3 regions of the Rhodococcus sp. NPDC049939 genome follow, and region 1 is predicted to be linked to each of the others. Evidence: riboswitches for the same ligand, from Rfam matches in the RefSeq annotation. Region 1 holds a riboswitch; each other region holds the start of a gene.
The links. Region 1 has a riboswitch for thiamine pyrophosphate ahead of AB0I57_RS16395 (TenA family protein). Riboswitches for the same ligand answer to the same signal wherever they lie in the genome.
Positions count from the first base shown of each region.

Region 2: linked by a shared signal. The riboswitch ahead of AB0I57_RS14075 (3-oxoacyl-ACP reductase) and the one ahead of AB0I57_RS16395 (TenA family protein) in region 1 are both predicted to bind thiamine pyrophosphate.
Region 3: linked by a shared signal. The riboswitch ahead of thiO (glycine oxidase ThiO) and the one ahead of AB0I57_RS16395 (TenA family protein) in region 1 are both predicted to bind thiamine pyrophosphate.

Region 1 covers NZ_JBFAMC010000004.1:308,588-315,448, reverse strand. Annotated here, with positions in the region: gene AB0I57_RS16410 (urea transporter) at 1-870, shown strand, start outside; gene AB0I57_RS16405 (DUF1116 domain-containing protein) at 980-2,281, shown strand; gene AB0I57_RS16400 (GNAT family N-acetyltransferase) at 2,443-2,718, shown strand; TPP riboswitch at 2,822-2,917, shown strand; gene AB0I57_RS16395 (TenA family protein) at 2,911-3,630, shown strand; gene AB0I57_RS16390 (ABC transporter substrate-binding protein) at 3,657-4,688, shown strand; gene AB0I57_RS16385 (ABC transporter permease) at 4,666-5,523, shown strand; gene AB0I57_RS16380 (ABC transporter ATP-binding protein) at 5,550-6,362, shown strand; gene AB0I57_RS16375 (wax ester/triacylglycerol synthase family O-acyltransferase) at 6,364-6,861, opposite strand, start outside.
Region 2 covers NZ_JBFAMC010000003.1:395,194-402,054, reverse strand. Annotated here, with positions in the region: gene AB0I57_RS14085 (ATP-dependent Clp protease ATP-binding subunit) at 1-819, opposite strand, end outside; gene AB0I57_RS14080 (LLM class flavin-dependent oxidoreductase) at 920-2,209, opposite strand; gene AB0I57_RS14075 (3-oxoacyl-ACP reductase) at 2,211-2,975, opposite strand; TPP riboswitch at 3,022-3,127, opposite strand; gene AB0I57_RS14070 (MarR family transcriptional regulator) at 3,190-3,648, shown strand; gene AB0I57_RS14065 (organic hydroperoxide resistance protein) at 3,652-4,074, shown strand; gene AB0I57_RS14060 (oxidoreductase) at 4,099-4,977, opposite strand; gene AB0I57_RS14055 (CocE/NonD family hydrolase) at 5,018-6,861, opposite strand, start outside.
Region 3 covers NZ_JBFAMC010000004.1:16,903-23,763, reverse strand. Annotated here, with positions in the region: gene AB0I57_RS14995 (thiazole synthase) at 1-477, opposite strand, end outside; gene thiS (sulfur carrier protein ThiS) at 470-694, opposite strand; gene thiO (glycine oxidase ThiO) at 697-1,764, opposite strand; TPP riboswitch at 1,763-1,875, opposite strand; gene thiE (thiamine phosphate synthase) at 1,909-2,598, shown strand; gene AB0I57_RS14975 (NUDIX hydrolase) at 2,600-3,358, opposite strand; gene AB0I57_RS14970 (hypothetical protein) at 3,521-4,891, shown strand; gene AB0I57_RS14965 (glutamate ABC transporter substrate-binding protein) at 4,888-5,868, shown strand; gene AB0I57_RS14960 (tetratricopeptide repeat protein) at 5,877-6,861, shown strand, end outside.

The DNA.
Region 1 (6,861 bases):
GCAGTCCTGGTGGAATCGCCCCTTGCGGCCGCCTACCTGTTGATCGCCGCGATCATCGCTCCCGGTGGGCGCATGTTGCTGGGCGAAAGGGGTGACGCTCTCGCGGCCGGGTTCGCGGGCCTCAATCCTTGCCTGATCGCACTCGCGCTGCCCACATTCTTCCGAACCGACTGGACGAATCTCGGGATGTGGGTCGTGCTGCTCATTTGCATCGCGATCGCGGTCGTGATGGTGCACCTCTTCGTCAGGATCTTCCCGTTTCCAATCCTGGTATTGCCGTTCTTGATCATCCTGTGGACGCTCTCCGCCCTCACGCCGTATCTCGAGTTTCTCGAACCGGTCACTTTCGACGATTCCCAGTCGACGGTGTTCACTCCCGTCGTCGCGGTGTTGTCCAGCTTGGGCGAAGCAGTACTTTCCCCGAACATCTGGTCGGGTTTGCTGTTTCTCGTCGGCGTCCTGTTGAGCAACTGGCGGCACGCAGTGGTTGCCTTGGTCGGGGCAAGCATCGGCACCACGGTCTCGTACTACTACCGGGATGTCGACCCGACGAGCGTCGACCTCGGCCTTTATGGATTCAACGGGGTACTGGCGGCAGTTGGTGTGTATGTACTTTGTGGAAGTCAGCTCAGGTTGGCCATATTGGCTGCTCTCGTCGCCACGATCATCATGCCGGCGTTCACCAGCCTGAGTGTCCCGGCGGCGTCAGCCCCATTCGTGTTTGCGGTTTGGCTGGTGCTCGCCCTCGGCTGGATAGAGACGAGGTGGTTGACTCCCGCTGAAGGAGTTGCATCGGCCGCTGAGATCGCGAAAACGGGCGCCGACCCTGACGTCGATGGGCAGAATCAAGTAGGAGATCAAAACCCCTGAGCTGCTGACGAGCCGAACCCGGCTAGCCAAAGGACCATCTTCGCCGGCTACCGGAATGCGGCGTTCTAGATGGGTAAGGATGTCACCCGTAGACATACGAGGAGCGACCGTGAACTCTCAAGATTTTGTCAAGCCAAGCATTGATGAAATTCTCCAGAAGGTTCATGATCACCCGAAACGCAGGGAAGCCACGCACCAAGCCAATGCCGAGACCATCAAACGTATGAAGCAGGCCAATCCCACTCTGATCGGAATCGGTAAGGCCGAAGAGCACATACCGGGAATGCGCGACAACTTGATCCTCCATGCGGGACCTCCAATTACATGGAATAACGCATCTGGCCCGTTGAAGGGTGCGATTATCGGCGGTTTGCTGTTCGAAGGGATGGCAAAAAACAAAGAAGAAGCCGCCGAGATGATGAAGGACGGGGAAGTGGATTTGGAGCCCTGCCACGATCATGGCGCGGTAGGGCCGATGGCTGGAATCATTACGCATTCCATGTCGGTCTATATCGTTGAAGACCAATCGTCAGGGCGAAGAACGTATTCAAATATCAGCGATGATCTGGGTGATTATCTTGGAAGCTCGGTTCGATTCGGCGTCTTCGAGAAACCCGCTGTCGATCATCTTCACTGGATAGAGAACACGCTGGCTCCCGCGCTTGGCCAGGCTATCGAGGAAGTCGGACATATCGATCTCCTCCCCATCATCGGTAGAAGCTTGCTGATGGGAGACGATTGCCACGTCACCATGGATGCTGCAACTCCTCTTTTCTTGAGAGAGTTGATGCCTGGATTGATCAAGGCATGCGGAAATCAAGAAACGCTGACAAGTATTGTGAACTTGATCTACAACGATAGTTTGTTCGCCCTGAACCCCATTATGGCGACCTGTAAAGCGATCGCTACCGCGGGCAGCAGCGTCGAACACAGCAGCATCGTGACTACAATGGCACGCAACGGTACCGAGTTCGGCATCAAAGTTTCGGGCTTGGGAGATCAGTGGTTCACCGGGCTCGCAGAAGTTGGTCACGGCCAGTTGATGCCAGGGCTGTCGCCATCGGACGTCAATCGCGATATGGGTGACAGTGCTATTACCGAGACTCTGGGCCTTGGAGGTACCGTTAAATCGATATCTGGTTCAAGTCAGGATGCGAGAAACATCACGTTACAAATGTATGGCATCGCCCAAGCGGAAAGTGATGCTTTCAGAGTCCCTTCATTGGATGGGCGTGGCTCACCGATGGGTTTCGACATACTGAAGATCGTCGAAAAGAATATTCGGCCATCAATCAATTCCGGACTTGCCCACAAGCACATGAATCATCCGTCGGCTGGTGTTGGATCCCTCCACCCCCCGATGGAGGCGTTTGTCGATGCAGCAATTGCGTTCAGTGATCTGGAAATTTAGAAAACAGCCTTGCCTCGATAAATGATCGAAAGAGTGGTGAGACGTACTGCTGGTGGCTCCAACCTCGAGACAATGATCCCTTGTCGAGCAGACAGGTAATCTACGGGTGACGGCGTGCGGCGCGATACCGCATACAGGCAACGAAAGTAAGGAGCGGTCCGGTGGCGACGACGGTGGAGCATCACGTAGCGGAGTCTCGGTTCGAGATCTTCGTCGACGGCCAGCTGGCGGGCTACGCCGACTACGCCGAGCGTGGCCGCGTCCGCGACTTCAACCACACCGTCACGTACCCGCAGTTCCGTGGGCAAGGTCTTGCCGCCGAGGTTGTGAAGGCCGCCCTTGACGACACGAAAGCCCTCGGGTTCTCAGTGGTGCCCTCATGCTGGTATGTCGCCAAGTACATCTCCGAGAATCCGAGCTACGCGGAGCTCGTCTGATCCGGTAGCCAGGGCCTAACTTTGCGGTCGAGAGCATCGTTGCCGCACGTCCGCGCAGTGAGGGCTTTTTCCGCTTGCACCCTGCCCAGTGCTAGGGTCGGCTTGTTCTGACACGGGGTGCTCCGCACGGGCGGGGCTGAGAACACACCCGGAAACCTGCTCAGGTAATGCTGACGAAGGGATGTCAACATCGTGACCGACTCTGCCCATGTTGCCGCCGCTGGCGAGCACACCCGATTCACCGACCACTTGTGGGACCGGATCAAGGTGCTGCGCGATGCGATCGACGAACTCGAGTTTCTGCGCCGGCTCGGCGACGGAACCCTGCCGTTGGACGCATTTCGCACCTACATAGAACAGGACTTTCTATATCTCACGGGGTACGCGAAAGCTCTTTCGTTGGTGGCAGCCCACGCTCCGGACCCGGACACGGCCGGCTTCTGGGCCGGCTCCGCGGCCACGGCCGCAACCGTGGAAGCCTCGCTCCACAAGAACCTGCTGACCAGCGGTCAACTGCCCGAGTCCGACACTCAACCGCAGCATTCGCAGGCATGCCTCGGGTATGTCTCGTACCTGACCGCGGTCGCCGCCACCGAGCCGTATCCTGTGGCCGCCGCTGCAATGCTGCCGTGCTTCTGGATCTACGCCGACGTAGGACGACGGCTCGCAAGAAGTGCACGAGAAGTGCTGTCGGCTGATCCGTCTCATCCCTATGCACAGTGGGTGACCACTTACGACGCCGAGGAATTCCAGGCCGCCGTCGCTACCGCACGAGAGATGGTGGACGCCGCGGCGGCCACCGCAACCGGCCCTCAACGAGAAGCGATGGTGGATGCGTTCGTGATCGCCAGCCGGTACGAGCTCATGTTCTGGGATACCGTCGTGAACAAGCAGGAATGGCCCGCATCGTGACACTGTTTTCTGGCAAGAAGTTCTCCATGGGCACGGTGCTTTCGGCGCGCAAACGCACCGCGGCGGTAGCCGTCGTCCTCGTGTCTGCACTCGCGTTCCTCACCGGTTGCGCGAGTAACACGCAGTCGGGCAATACCATCCGGTTCGCGCTCGACTGGACGCCGAATACCAACCACACCGGCCTGTTCGTCGCCCTCCAAGAGGGCTATTTCCAGGACGCTGGACTCGACGTACAGGTTCTGCCGTACAACGACACCTCGCCGGACACCCTCGTCGACTCGGGGAACGCCGAGTTCGGGGTGAGTTTCCAGAGTTCGTTCACGTTCTCGCGGGCCTCGGGTGCACAGATAAAGTCGGTGCTCGCTCCACTACAGCACTGGGCAACCGGAATCGCGGTGAAGGCGGACCGCACCGACATCACCCGTCCCCGGGATCTGGACGGCAAGATCTACGCCGGTTTCGCAGATCCGGACGGCGAGGCGACGTTGCGGCAGATCATCCGTAACGACGGGGGCACTGGGGAATTCACTACCGTCACCCTCGGCACGTCCGCTTACGAGGCAGTCTATTCAGGTGACGCCGATTTCACCGTGTCCTTCTTCGCGTGGGAAGGCATCGAAGCCGAGCACCGGGGAACTCCGATGCAGTACTTCCATTACACGGACTACGGTTTCCCCGATGCCTACGCCCTCGTCATCGAGGGCAACGAACAATGGATGGCCGATCATCCCGATCAGGCCCGCCAGTTCGTTCAGGCTCTGCAGCGCGGGTACCAGTACGCCGCCGATCACCCGGCCCGTGCCGCACAGATGCTGATCGAAGCCAACCCGGGCGCCTTCACGGACGAGCCGCTGGTGGTGGAGAGTCAGGAAATGCTGTCCCGCGAGTACATGAAGGACAGTTCTGGGAGAGTCGGAACTCAGACGGCCGAGAAATGGTCGGGATACTCCGGCTTCCTGTTCCAGAACGGCCTGCTCACAGGTCCCGACGGGACGCCACTGACCACTGAACCCGACTGGTCGACGTACTTCACCAATGAGTACCTCGCTGAGCCCTGACAAGGGTCCACAGACTGGTTCTCGCGCGCGTCCCGAAAAGGGCCACGGCACGGCGACCCCAGGCACCCCCTCGCTTCTGCGCCGGGGGCTGCCTGCGGTCGTGGTCGTGGCCCTGTTCGTCGGCGCATGGCAGCTGTACGTCATGGTCAGCGGTATCCGACCTCAAGTACTGCCGTCACCTCTGCGCGTCGTACAGCAAGGCTGGCGGGCACGCGATGCGATTGCAACCCACGCCGCGTCGACGTTGCAGGTGACAATCATCGGCTTCGCGGTTTCCCTGCTGTGCGCTTGGGCGCTCGCTGTGCTCGTCGACTTCTCACCGTGGCTGCGGCGCGCGTTCGTGCCCCTCTTCGTGGTGTCCCAGACGCTGCCGATCATCGCGATCGCACCGCTGATGATCATCTGGTTCGGATTCGGTCTACTGCCGAAGATCCTCGTGATCGCCCTCGCGACGTTCTTCCCGATGACAATCGGTTTGATCGAGGGATTCGCCGCCGCGGACAGAGAAGCCAGTGCCCTGCTGCGCAGTATGGGGGCATCCCGTTGGCAAGAGTTCCGCTACGTGCGGCTGCCGTCGGCGATTCCGCGCTTCTTCACCGCGCTACGGATCGGGATCACCTATGCGGTCGTAGGCGCCGTATTCTCCGAATACGTCGGTGCCACGTCCGGTCTCGGCATCTACATGGCGACGCAGAAGAACTCGTTCCGAACCGATCTCGTGCTGGCCGCAGTTCTCGTTACCGCCGTCATCAGTGTCTGCCTCTACTTGCTCACCTTCGTTGTCGAGCGCGCCGTCGCACCCTGGATCAGCGAGGAACGGAGCCGTCACCAATGACGGATCAGAAGACGGAGAGGGTCGCTTTGACCGACGATGCCCGCGTCGAACTGGTCGGCCTCACCAAGGCCTTCCCCGTCCGCGGTGGAGCCAGACCTGTCCTCGACAACATCTGCCTCACAGTCGAACGTGGTGAGTTCGTGTCGGTGATCGGCCCCAGTGGGTGCGGGAAGAGCACGGCCTTCTCCATGCTCGCAGGTCTCGACCAACCGGATTCCGGCACCGTCACGATCGGCGGCGAAGTTGTGCGCCCTGCGGGCAGCGGTGCGGCAAAATGCGCGTATATGCCGCAGAAGGACCTGCTGTTCCCGTGGCGAACCGTCCTCGACAACACGACCCTCGGCCTCGAGGTTCAGGGTGTACCCCGAAACCGCGCGCGCGACAAGGCCCAGGAACTGTTCCCCGTGTTCGGTCTCAGCGGGTTCGAGGACGCCCGACCGAGGCAACTGTCCGGCGGGATGCGGCAGCGCGCCGCGATGCTGCGGACCGTGGTTCAGGAGCGCCCGGTGCTACTTCTCGACGAACCCTTCGGCGCCCTGGACTCATTGACGCGCACCGAGATGCAAACATGGCTGCAACAGGTGTGGCAGCGCTACAGGTGGACCGTCCTGATGATCACCCACGACATCCGCGAGGCCGTCTACCTGTCGGACCGAGTGGTCGTGCTCTCGGCGCGGCCCGCTACCGTCCGGCGCGAGGTAAAGATCGATCTGCCCCGTCCCCGCGAGCTGTCCGTGATGACCGCGCCCGAATTCGTGGACATCGAACACGACCTTCTGGAGGTCCTCCACGAGGAGTCGAGACGTGCCCTGGCAGAGCAGGAGTCGGGCAGGCCCTGAACTACGCTCCGACGGGTACGAGCAACGACTCCTCGAGCTCAGCCAATGCCACTTCGAGATGATGCAGGATTCTCTGAAGGCTCGGCACCGAGCGGCGGCACCCGACGATACCGAAGTCGAGGTTGTCACCGTTGCTGGTGAGAGTGATGTTCAGCGCCTGCCCATCGAGTACCACCGAGGCGGGATAGATGCCGTCCAGCCTGGAACCGTTCCAGTACATCGTCTTTCTCGGCCCAGGGACGTTGGAGATGATCACGTTGAACGGCGGTGGAGTGAACTGGACGAAACCTGGCACCGGAGACAAGGCTATCGCCGATACGTTGACTGCCGACCAGGCCATCGCCTGCAGCGGAGTAAGGCTGCCGAACAGTTCCTTTCCCTGGGCCATCGATGCGCAGATCGCAGATAGTCGTTCGGCCGGATCGTCGACGTCGGTTGCCAAATTGCACAACGTCGCACCGATTGCGTTGCCGCCGGCATCGGAATCGTGCTCCTCGTG
Region 2 (6,861 bases), on a different contig from region 1:
AGAAATCTCGTCGATTGCCTTGTTCAAGCGCTCCTCGAAGTCGCCGCGGTATCGAGTGCCCGACACCATGCTCGACAGATCGAGTTGCACGATGCGCTTACCCGTCAACCGGTCGGGCACCTTGCCGTCGACGATGCGCTGCGCCAGCCCCTCGACGATCGCCGTCTTACCGACTCCGGCTTCGCCGACCAGTACGGGATTGTTCTTCGTGCGGCGCGACAGGATCTCGATGGTCTGCTCGATCTCGTCGGCCCGGCCGATTACAGGGTCGACTCCCCCGCCGCGCGCACGCTCGGTGAGATCGAAGCCGTACTTGTCCAGCGTCGGCGTCCCACTGCCTGAATTCTCCTCGACCGGACCGCCCTGTATCGCAGTCTGCAGGCGTTCCGGGGTGATGCCCTCGGATGCGAGCAACTTCCCTGCCGCGAGGTCGTGGTCAGCGGCAAGCGCAAGGAAGAGGTGCTCGGGGTCGATGTAGGTGGACCCGAGGGCCCGACCGAGTTGGTGAGCCTCGAGCAGGGCTGTCTTGAGCGCACCGCTGAGTGTGGGCACAGCAAAGTTCGACGCGTTCCGGCTCTGGGGAAGCCGCGATTCGACGGCGGCTGAGACTGCCGAGGGGTCGGCTCCGGCACGCTGCATCAGGGACTTGACGGGGTCCTGCTCTGCCATGACACGCAGAACGTGCAGTGCATCGAGGTCAGAGTCACCACGACCTGCGGCAAACCGTGCCGCACCTGCCATGAGCTCCTGGGTGGCCTTGCTCATGAGACGGCTGATATCGATGCGTCCGGGGCCCTGTGGCCCGAAGAATGCTGGCATTCCGAGTGCCTCCTGTGGGAAGTTGAGCAATATTGACTCAACTAACGTGCCCGATAGTCAATCAATTCCCAGATTTGTGGGGCATTTGTCACAGGCATGATTACTCGCTTCCACGAAGGTGGGCACGCAGCGTCTTCGTTTCGTACCGGGCACGGAACAGACCCCGCTTCGCCAGCACGGGGATCACCTCGTCGACGAAGTCGGCCAGGCCGCTCGGGTATAGCGGCGGCATCAGGTTGAAGCCGTCGGCCCCGCCGCGGCGGAACCACCGTTCGATCTCGTCGGCGATCGACTCCGGGGTGCCGATCATCGTGCAGTGGCCGCCACCGGCCGCCAACGTGCCCAGCAAGGCCCGCACGGTGGGCCGGTCCTTCTCGATAATCCGCAGGATCGTGTCGTACCGGCCCTGCGGCCCGGTGAACTCGGACAGCGGCGGAAGCGCTGGAACCGGCGCGTCCAGTTCCCACCCGCTGCAGTCCTGCTGGACGAACATCGACAGCTGCGCCAGCGACTGCTCTACCGGTAGGAGCGCGTCGAGTTCCGCCTTCTTGCGCCGGGCCTCCTCGGTGGTCGATCCGACATATGTGACCAGACCTGGCATGACGATGACCTCGTCCGGGTCGCGGCCCACCCGACGGATGCGCCTCTTGACGTCTTCGTAGTAGCTCTGTGCGGCCGCGAGGTCGTAGGCGACTGCGTATATTCCCTCGGCATACCGGGCAGCCAGATCACGCCCCTGATCGGACGCGCCTGCCTGGAACAGCACGGGGCGGCCCTGCGGCGAGTGCGGCACGGTCAGTGGTCCGTCGACCAGAAAGTGATCGCCTCGATGATGGATCGGATTCACCTTGGCCGGATCCGCGAAGATTCCTTCTCGGTCGAGGACGAGAGCATCCGGCTCCCACGAATTCCACAGGGCCAGTGCCACGTCGACGAACTCTGCCGCACGCGAATACCGCTCGTCGTGCGACGGCATCTCTTCTAGACCGTGGTTGCGAGCCTCTGCGTCGAACATCGACGTCACGACGTTCCAGCCGACGCGGCCGCCGCTGATGTGGTCGAGCGAGGCCAGCATCCGGGCCGCGTGGAACGGCGTGTAGAACGTGGTCGACACCGTGCTCACCAGGCCGACCCGCTCGGTGGCGCGAGCCATCGCCGACAGTGCGGTGAGCGGCTCGAAGAACCACCACGAACCTGAAGCAGGATCGCGCACCGAGTGCCCGTCCGCGAAGAACACCGCATCGAGGCAACCACGTTCGGCGGTCCGCGCCAGTTCCTCGTAGTAGGTGATATCGCCCAGCCGTTCCACCGGCGACGCCGGATGCCGCCAGGACGCACCGTGATGACCGCACCCGAACAGAAAAGCGTTGAAGTGCAGTTGCCTGATCACTTCAGTCCTTGACCAGTCCGCCGTCGACCACGAGGTTCTGGCCGGTTACCGCGCGCGACCACGGAGATGCGAAAAACAGTACCGCGTCGGCGAATTCGTCCGGAGTGGTGACGCTCCGCAACGGAGTGCTCTGCGCAATCAAGTCGAACACCTCGTCGGGCGTCGCAGCGCTCGCATCGGTGGTGCGCAGCAGGCCACCAGACACCATGTTCACGGTGATGCCGTCCGGACCGAGGTCGGCGGCGAGGGTGCGCGTCAGAGACAACACCGCGGCCTTGGCGGCGGTGTAGTCGTGGTAAGGGACGACCGGGTTCTGGAACAGGTTGGTTCCGACGTTGACGATCCGGCCGAACCCGAGAGAACGCATACCCGGCAGCGCAGCCTGTGTCGTGTTGAGAGCCGCTTGAACGCTCCCCCGGAACTGGGTATCGAACGCCTCCCACGCGATGGCATCGGCCTCGTCGCGGGCATCCCCGTTGAAGGAGTAGTCGATCAGCGCGTTGTTGACCACCGTCGTCACCGGAGAGCCGAAGTGCTGCTCGGCTGCGGCGTACAAACCTCTCACTTGCTCCGCGTCCGTGACGTCGGCTTGCAGCGCAATCGCGATGCCTGCACCGAGAGACGACGCCAGTTCCTCGGCCGCATCCCGACTGTTCCGATAGTTCACGATTACGCGAGCACCCTCGCGCGCGAACGACCGCACGATCGAGGTTCCGAGACCACGGCCTCCCCCGGTCACGAGGACGATTTGCTTGTCGAACTGCATGTTTCACCTTCCATTACGCCGGTGAACAGACGTCTCATGAGCGCACGCGTCGACTCCGCGACATCCCTTCGCCGGAATTACCCAGTTCAGGTTCAATGGGTGTGTTCTCAGCCGCCCGGCATTCCGACCGGACAGCACCCCACGTCACTAGGCCACAGTGTAGGCGTCGCTCCAATAGGTTGTGCGCAACTAAGTTGTGTGCAACTATTCAGCGGTGACCGATGACCTCGCACTCGACCGCCAGGTGTGCTTCGCCCTGTACTCGGCTTCCCGGGCCATGACTTCCACCTACCGGTCGATTCTCGACAAGTTGGGAGTGACCTACCCGCAGTACCTTGTGCTGTTGGCGCTGTGGGAACAGGACGGTCGCGGAGTGAGCGAGCTCTGCGATGCTCTCGATCTCGACACCGGCACACTGTCCCCCCTACTCAAGAGGCTCGAAACCCTCGGGCTCGTCGAACGCCGGCGTGAGTCTGCCGACGAACGCAGGGTCGGCATCCACCTCACGGACGCGGGCGCCGCGCTTCGCAGCGAGGCCGTGGGCATCCCGTCCGAACTCACACACTCGACGGGCATGGGCGTCGACGAACTCGGCACCCTGCGCGACACCCTGACCCGCCTCACCGATTCGCTCCACCGTTGGAACGCTACAACCCCCACGAGAAAGAACTAGGCCATGAACATTCTGTACACCGCAGAGGCCCTCGCCACCGGAGAGGGCCGCAACGGTCACGCCCGAACGTCGGACGGAAAGCTCGACCTGAACCTCTCTATCCCCAAAGAAATGGGTGGGTCTGGCGACGGAACCAACCCCGAGCAGTTGTTCGCCGCCGGGTACGCGGCGTGCTTCCACTCGGCGCTGCAGCTGATCGCCCGTCAGAGCAAGGCTGATGTCACCGACTCGGCGGTCGGCGCCCGCGTCGGGATCGGTCCGATCGATGGCGGCGGGTTCGGTTTGGCCGTGACCCTCGAGGTCTCACTTCCCAACCTGCCGCGCCAGGAAGCACTCGACCTGACCGAGAAGGCGCACCAGGTGTGCCCCTACTCCAACGCAACTCGCGGCAACATCGAGGTCAACCTCGAGGTAACCGAAGACTGAGTAGCGGACTGATCGGGCGTCGGCTCAGGTGAACTTGTACTCGACGCCCGTCAAGTCCTCCGACAGCGACCACAGAGCGGCTGCGGTCCGCTCGTCCCGCGATTTCTTGTTCGAACTGACCACCTTCGGGTAACCACGCTGCTCACCCAGTCCATCCGGCCCGATGTAACTGCCGCCCTTCACATCGGAAACGGTGGCCGCATACAGCATCGGCAACGTACCCATCTCCGCCGACTGCGCGAAGACCGCGTTGCCGACCCCCATCACCCTGTCCAGAATCGACTCGGTGTGTGACTGCAGGTTCGTCGCCGCGTAGCCAGGATGTGCGGCCACGGCCTTGACCGCCGAACCCGCCGCCGATAGCCGGCGCTGCAACTCGTATGTGAACAGAAGATTTGCAAGCTTCGACTGCCCGTACGCTCCCCACCGGCTGTACCTGCGGGATTCCCAATTGAGATCGTCCAGATCGACGGATCCGATCTGGTGCATCCCACTCGACATCGTGGCGACGCGATCGGTGATCTTGTCAAGAAGCAGCCCGGTCAGCGCAAAGTGTCCCAGATGATTTGTGCCGATCTGCATTTCGAATCCATCGGCGGTCTTGCTCTGCGGCACTGCCATCACACCTGCGTTGTTCACCAACACATCGAGAGAATTGATGCCTGCGGCGAACTCGCGCACGGACTTCAGATCCGCCAGATCGAGACGACGAACTTCGGCGTTGTCACCGATCGATCGCGCGACCACTTCTCCCTTGTCGGTGTTGCGGCAGGCGAGGACAACGTGCGCACCGGCCTTACCCAGAGCTCGCGCAGCTACCTCGCCCAGGCCACTGTTGGCGCCGGTAACGACGAATGTGCGGCCGTGCTGATCGACGATGTCCGATTCTGTCCATTTGGTCATGGCTTCAGACTACGGACGGCGTCGCTCGCGGCGAAACTCGTCACCACACCTGCCCCCCGACCAGCGGAAGATTGACGAAGCTCGGCCGGTCCGCAGCGAGTTGAACGTGCTGTGGCCTCAATTGACTCTCGGCGAGCACCGGTCCGATCGGTAGGTACCGGGGAACACTGCTCGCGTACACATCGACGCGTAGCCGATGCCCAGGTGCCAAAACGGCATCGGTGGGAATGAGATTGATGTCGATTGGAGTCACTTCACCCGGAGCCTGGGGCTGGCGGGTTTTCAACGTCAGAAAGTGTTGGGCGTCAGTGTAATCGCCGTTCGCCGACTTCGTACTCTTCGAGTCGTCCACAGCTCTCATCGATGCGGTGAGCGCCCCATTGGTGAGAGTAGTCGAAGTGCCATCGGGAGAGACGTCGTTGAGCGTGACCGCCCAGAATCCATCTGTGGCGTCGAGTACCGTTTCGAGGTGCAGGTTGATCGGTCCCGACAACGCAGTGGGCTGCTCGACTGGAGCGCTGGTGAACGTCAATCCCTCGGCTTCCTGAAACCGGGAGTCCTTGCTGCACACCGACCCGAGGACGACGGCCGCGCCCGCCGTTCCCTGTACCGCGTCTCTCGAGCAAAACCCGCGCAGGCCAGGCGAGACGGTGAGCCGGGCCGATTCGACGGGCTCCGACGGAATCAGGCTGCCGTCGTACGCCGCGTGACCGGCCGTGCCGCTGGGGGCTCCGGACAGGTACATCCGTTGATAGTCGACACCGGCTCGCGGGAACTGATCGGTGGTCGTCCAGCCATTGCCCTGCTGATACAGGGTGAGTGGGCCGTACGCCTCGATTCCGTTGTCAATACCCTTGAGCCACTTGTCGAACCACGCGCGTTCGAGAACATCCAGCCGCGGTGGCGCACCAGGTTCTCCGAGACCGCTCCCTAAAGTGATGTGGTAGCCGTTACCCATGATCAACTGCTTCTCGCCGGCAGGCAGCGGGATCTCGTTGTACAGCCGTGGCTCACTATCCGCGAAGAGGTCGTGCCAAGCGCCGTAGAGCATGGTCGGAACCGCTATGTTCTGCGTCTGCGTCTTGCGCTCCTCATAGAACTGACCGTCCTGCACCACCTGCAGCGTGTTCGAATCGAAGTCACTCCACTTCTGCGCTGTTACGGCGTCGATCAGTTCGGGGAACAGCGTCAGCGGATCGCGCAACCGGTCCTGCAGCCATTGCTGGTCGAAGCGCCCCTGCGCTAGGTCTTGCACGTTGGGAATGAACTTGAGCCCGTTGACCAACGCCAGCCACGCCGGCATGAAGCCGACCCCCAGAGCACCGCCCGTACCCACGATGTCGCGGAGTAGGTCGTCACCCGGCTCCGTAGGAAAGATCGCCTTCAATGCGGGCGGCCGATGTCCGGCGGCCTGCAGAGAGTTGACAGCCGAATACGACACTCCTGCCATCCCGACCTGACCGTCGGACCAACTCTGCTTGCTCATCCAGTCGATCACCTCGACCGAGTCCCGCTGCTCGACGGGGCCGAGCGCCTGCCATTCGCCTTGGGAGAACCCGGTGCCGCGGGCGTCGACCACCACCTGGGTGTAGCCGTTCTGAACGAGGTCACGGTTGACTGCGAACACCCGCAAGCCGCCCCCCGTCAGCACTCTCGCCAGCTCATCGACTCCGTCGAGCGGCGTTCCTGCCAGGTTGTATGAATTCACCAGGTTCACGACCGTGTCTTGATAGCCCGGTACCGCGAGCAGAGAGTCGACGACATTGCTGATCAACTTCGTATACGGGGTGATGTTGAGGACCGAGGGCATCTCGGTGTCGATCGGCTTGCCTGACGCATCTGCCGGGCGATAGACGTTGGCCTTCAAGACCGTTCCATCACTCA
Region 3 (6,861 bases), 290 kb from region 1:
CGGCATCACCGCTGCACACCCAACTTCCTCCAGCCTGCGGGCCAATACCGGGTCGTCGGTGGTATACGGCAGGACGACAAAGCCGTCGTCGACCAATTGTTCTGCAGCGCTGACCAACTCGATGGAATCAGGCATCAGCGTACGTTCGTCCGCGATGACCTCGAGCTTCACCCAGTTGGTCTCGAGCGCCTCGCGGGCGAGCTGTGCCGTGAGCACCGCCTCAGCTGCACCTCGGCAGCCCGCTGTGTTGGGAAGCGGTGCGATGCCGAGGCGGTTCAGAAGGTCCAGCACACCAGTGCCGCCCGATGCATCGACGCGGCGAATCGCAACGGTGGTCAACTCCGTGCCGGACGCGACGAGCGCGTCCTCGAGAACTGTGAGGTTCGCTGCGCCGCCAGTGCCCATGATCAACCGTGAATCGAACGTGCGGTCCGCGATCTCGAGCCCGTCGGGCGCAGCGAGTGCCCCGTCAGCCACCCTGTACCGCCGTGAGGATCTCGATCTCCCAGCCCCGCATCACCGACTCGTCCCACCGGGCACGTGGAAACACTTCACCGTTGACCGCAACTGCGATGCCCTTACTGGGCAGGGACATCGTCTCTAGCAGTTCGGCGATGGTCAACGGTGTCGTCAACTCGCGGTCCTCGCCGTTGACACTGATCCCGATGGGCACCATCACTTGTTGCTCCCGCATCTCTACCTCGCTAACTTCTCGAAACGTCGAACGTCGGCCGCTTTCGCCTCCGCGAGCGCGGAACCCTCCAAGAGTGCCAACGTCGCTTCAGCGGTGACCGGTGCCAGGAGGATTCCTCCTCGGCCGTGCCCGGTTGCCACGACGATACGATCGGACACCCGGCCGATCAGCGGCAAATTGTCTGGAGTCATCGGGCGCAGACCTGCAGAAACCTCGTGCAGTTCGTACTCGCCGATGGTCGGCATCAACGCTTCGGCATCCGCGATCAGGTCTCGCACCCCCGCGAGCGTGACCTGGGTGTCGTTACCCGACTCGTACTGAGTGGCACCCACGACGATGCCGTCGGCGCGTGGCACCAGGTATACGGGACGACCGTGCACGCTGCCGCGAACCGTGCGTCCAGGCGCGGGTGCCACCCCAGGTCTCGAGCGCAGCCGCAGTATCTCGCCCTTCACCGGACGAACCGGAAGTCCGGGCCACACCGACGGCGAGGCAACGCCCGCGGTGACGACGATCTGGTCCGTTTCGAGCCCCTCGAGGCTCTGCACGGCCCGCGCAATGCACTCGACCCCCGCATCCACCACGCACTGCCGAAGCGCGTGCAGCAACAGCCGGTTGTCCACGGCCAGTTCACCGATGGCCAACAGCCCCAACCGGACTCCACGGCCCAACATCGGCTCCAGTTCACGAACCTCGGTGCGGCTGAGGATCTGCATATCCCGTCCCTGGCCGCCCACCCATTCGGCAATCGTTCGCAAATCCTCCGCGTCGGCGCCATCCAACGCGACGGTGAGCGAACTTTCCGACGTGAACAGATCGACACCGGCGCCAACTTCGAGCTCCTTGCCGAACTCAGGCCATCGGTCGAGTGATGCACTGCCCAGTTCGAGAGCGCTCTCCTCGCCCGGCCACCCCTCCGACAGCGGGGCAATCATTCCGCCCGCCGCCCATGATGCGCCGGATCCGATCGAAGGGTCGTAGAGGCGGACGGACCAGCCACTCCTGGCAGCACGCCATGCAATCGACAGACCGATCACGCCGCCACCGACGACGGACACCGATCTCGGCATGAATCCCACCTCCACTTCCTGCGCCGGCATGATCCGGGTCAGGTATGACGGTCGGGTTCGGCGTGACCCCCTCTCAGCCCCACGTTCCTCGGGACTCCCGTGATGCACTCTCAGCGTAGAGGCTACCGTCATGCGGTGACCACCATGCCGCACGCCACTCACGCAGACCGCCGCCGCCGCCTCGAAACAGCGCGCTTGTACCTCTGCACAGACGCGCGCCGCGACAAGGGCGACTTGGCGCAGTTCGTCGAGGCTGCGCTGTCCGGCGGCGTCGACATCATCCAACTCCGTGACAAGGGGTCGTCCGGGGAAAAGAAGTTCGGTCCTTTGGATGCTCGGGACGAACTGAATGCACTGTCGGTGGTCGCGGCCGCGGCAAGGCGGCACGGTGCGCTATTCGCGGTCAACGACCGCGCCGACATCGCGCTGACAGCGGGGGCAGACGTGCTCCATCTGGGCCAGACCGATCTGCCCGTCCCCCAGGCGCGGACGGTGGTGGGCTCCGATGTCCTGATCGGTCGATCCACTCACAACCGAGCGCAGGCAAGCCTCGCGGCGATCGAGGAGGGCGTCGACTACTTCTGCACGGGCCCGGTGTGGGCCACCCCAACCAAGCCCGGGCGCAGCGCGGCGGGAATCGAATTGATCCGCTCTACTGCCGATTCCCAGCCGAACCGTCCCTGGTTCGCGATCGGTGGCATCGACGAACCCCGAGTACCGGAGATCCTCGCGGCGGGCGCCACCCGCATCGTCGTAGTCCGGGCCATCACCGAGGCGGCCGATCCGCAGGCGGCGGCACGCTCACTCTCAACTCTGCTGCGGCAGAACGTATAGATTACGGCCGGCTCAGCCAGCTCAGCACAGTTGACGGCGGAAGGACCATGATCGTGGACGGCAATCGATCGACCACGTCGGGATCGGTGCTCACGATCGCGGTCACCGTTCTCACAGCGGTGCCATGGCCGGTCAACTCGGCGAGTCGACCTGTCAACTGCGGCGCTTCGAGGACCTCGACGCGTTGCAGCCACCCACACGTGCTGTCGGGCAGGTGAACCGTGCGGGGCAATTCCGCCGACAGTGAAGTCACGCCTGCGTGTTCCGCCGGCACGGCACGACGATCGAGCAGCAACGACACCTCGACGGTCTGCAACCGCGGCCATCCCGCTTCGAACCCGGGGTGTAGCGGCAGACTGGCGACATCGGCCTCCCGAACCCAGCGCAGCTCCACGCTTTCCCGGTTTGCGACCGTGGGGATCAGCCGCTCTGTATCGGCGATCACCGTGGTGTAACTCCAACCGCTCGCTGCTTTGGCCGTGAGGATCTCGGCGCGGACCCGTATGGCCTCGATATTGATGCCGGCTTCTTCGTGAGCTTCGCGTACAGCGGCGTGGGTGGTGGTTTCGTGACTGTCCCGGGCTCCGCCGGGCAACGCCCACGTTCCGCCCTGGTGGCTCCACAATGCGCGGTGTTGCAACAACACCGCGGGTGTTCGATCAGCCATAGGCGCGCGCAGCAACAACCCAGCCGCGCCATGTTTTCCCCAATGACGACTGCCGTCCGGCCCCGTCATCCAGCCGTCACCATCACCACGCATCGATTACCCCTGTCCGATGGGTCACCTTCGGTTCCCTCACACTAGCCGTTCGCCTCGGAGCCAATCGCAGGCAATCCGCGACCGACTGCACGGTCCGGATAACGCCGGACCGTGGCTTTCCCTTATATGCTCGCCACAAGGAGAGAACGTTCCTGGGAGGTGATGGACGTGGTTCTGCGTAGCGCTCCGTCGATCGAACCCCACGGAAGCCGCCCATCGGCTGCCGTCGCGAAGGACGATGTCGAACACGTGGCGACACCCCGGAAAGAACTGCGCGCCTTTCTCGCCTCGACCCCCGGGAAACTCACCGTACTCGGCACCATCTTGGCCGTTCTCACCCTGACCGCGGGCGTGGTCGCCGCATCGATCGTGAACGCCAGCGAGGACACCCTCCACACCATGCTGGCCGAGACCGAACCCCTCGCGTACTCGACCCGAAGCCTCTACACCTCTCTATCGGCAGCAGACACCGCGGCAACGACGGCGTTCATCTCCGGAGGTCTCGAATCGCCGGAACTCCAGGACAGGTACGCGCAGGCGATGTCAACAGCATCCTCCGATCTCGTATACGCCTCGTCGGGCGGGCCGACAGTGCGTGACGAGAACAGCAGAAGACTTCTGTCGTCGATCTCCACCGACCTCAGTACCTATGCCGGCCTCGTCGCAACCGCACGGACCAACAATCGGTCCGGTCACCCGGTTGGTGCTTCCTATCTCAGCGAAGCCTCCACAGTGATGCAGAACCGCTTGCTGCCGATGGCCAGTCAGTTGCTCGCCGAGCAGGAGACCCGCATCGCGGACATTCAGCGGAACTACTCGCGGCCGCCCTGGCTGGCACTGACCTTCATCGTCGTGGCTCTCGTGGCTCTGGTGTTCGCTCAAGTCGCCATCGCCAGAGTCAGCAGACGCAAGTTCAATCTCGGGCTGATCCTGGCGTCGACGTGCACCGTAATCCTCCTCGTCTGGATGCTGGTGGCTGGGGTGATCTCGTCCCTCGACACCCGGCGTGCACTGACCGAGGGCGCGCGCCCCTTACACGAACTGACCGCCGGGAGCATCTTGGCCCAGCAGGCTCGCACTCAGGAGATGCTCAAACTGGCCCGCCGGGATACAGGCGGCGACTACGACTTGATTTTCGACGACAAATCAAAGCAATTGGGCGATCTGTTGTCCAATTACCCCGACGGTAGCAACCTGCGGGTCGGTCAGGACGAGGTTGCGAATGCTCAGCAAGCCCAGACTCGCTGGCTGTCGGCGCACGAGCGGATGAACACCGTCCTCGGCGTCGGCGATTTCGAATCGGCGGCAGCGGTTGCCATCGGACCGGCGCCGAACGATTCCGCCGCCCAATTCACCGCTCTCGACAACGCTCTCGACGACGGAATCGAAATTGCCCGTGACCATCTGCGTTCGAACGTCGCGTCGGCGACCACGGTGCTGACCGCGCTCGGTCCCGGCGCACTGGTTCTCACGCTGGTCGGGCTCGGTGGAATTATCATTGGGTTGTGGCCCCGATTGAGGGAATACCAGTGAGGCGGCCCCGGATCGCGCTGACACTGATGGCGCTGACGCTGCTGGTCGGCGCTTGCGCAGAGCCGACTGTGGACAATGCCGGGTCACCGAACCCCACGCACGTCCAGCCGCCACTTCCGGCCGGCGCAACCGAGATCCCCGGAAGGGCCGAAGCCCCACCGCCGCCTCCGGAGCCGAACTGCGGCGACCCCACCGCCAGCCTCCGACCCCTTCCCGCTTCCGACCGAGCCCACCCGACGCCCACCGTAGATGCGATTCGCGCACGGGGACGTCTGATCGTCGGCCTCGACACCGGCCGCAACCTGTTGAGTTTTCTCAATCCCACCACCGGCGCGATCGAGGGCTTCGACGTCGATATCGCTCGTGAGATCTCTCGAGACCTTTTCGGCGACCCCGACCGCATCGAACTCCGCATCGTCATGACCGAGAACCGTGAAGAGGCACTCGAGGAGTCGATGGTCGATGTCGTGGTGAACACGATGACGATCACCTGCGAGCGCCGCGAGCAAGTGGAATTCTCCACCGAGTACCTCCAGGCGAACCAGCGCATTCTCACCGAAATAGGTTCACCGATCCGCGGTCTCGCCGACCTGGAAGACAAGCGCGTGTGCGTCGTTCCCGGCACCACGTCGATGACGCGCCTGCAGCAGCTCGCCCCCTCAGCGGACATACTTTCGGTCCCCATGTGGTCGGATTGCCTCGTGGTGCTTCAGCAGCGCCAGGTCGACGCCATCAGCACAGACGACGCAATCCTGGCGGGTCTTACCTCCCAAGACCCATATCTGGAGATCGTCGGAGCAAGCATGGGCGTCGAACCGTACGGGGTGGGTATAAAAAAGGAGAACGAGGACCTCGTACGGTTCGTCAACGGCACACTCGAGCGCATCCGCCGTGACGGAACTTGGGCACAAATCCACTCCCGCTGGCTGCCCATGCTCGGCCCGCCCACTCCACCGCCTGCCGTGTATCGAGACTGAGGGGATTCGTGCCGCAGCATTCGAAGGAACCGAAGCCCCCGGACCCGGGGATCACCCCCCCTGAGGTGGTCCGGGGGGTTGACGACGGTTTGGCCACCCAGGCCTCAGACGCAGAGATGACCCGGCCTTCCCAGCGGGCAGGAAGCGGCCGTTCGATGCGTTCAGTGCGCAGCCGTTCCGGTGTGCGTATGCACCTCGGCGGTGGCCTCGTCGAGATTCCGATGGTGACGACACCCGACCCGGCCTCGGCGGTGATGGCTGATCCGAAGGTTCCCGAGAACAAGCGCTTCTGCTGGAAGTGCAACAACCCGGTCGGCCGCAGCAGCACACTGCTCGCGGGATCGGAATTCGGCGAGTGCCCTTCGTGTGGTACATCTTTCGACTTCAGGCCGCTACTGCGCCAGGGCGACCTGGTGGGTGGCCAATACGAGGTACAGGGCTGCATAGCACACGGCGGTCTCGGGTGGATCTATCTCGCGATCGACCGCAACGTGAGCGACCGGTGGGTGGTCCTCAAGGGCCTGCTGCACTTCGGCGACGCCGAGGCTCAGGCCGTGGCTGTAGCGGAACGCCAGTTCCTTGCCGAAGTGAGTGATCCCAGCATCGTGAAGATTTTCAACTTCGTCGAGCACCCTGGCCTGGGCGGCAGTCCAACCGGCTACATCGTCATGGAGTACGTCGGAGGTCATTCACTACGCAACGTTCTGTCCACGCATCGTCGCCCAGAGCGTATCCCGATCGAGCAAGCGATCGCGTACGTGCTCGAAATCCTTCCCGCACTGGAATACCTACATTCCACCGGCCTCGCGTACAACGATCTCAAGCCCGAGAACGTGATGGTGACTGAGGATTCGATCAAGCTGATCGATCTCGGTGCAGTCTCGGGTCTCGACGCCTACGGACACATCTACGGCACTCCGGGATACCAGGCCCCGGAGATTCTGAGGACCGGTCCGACCATCGCGTCCGACATCTACACGGTCGGGCGTACGC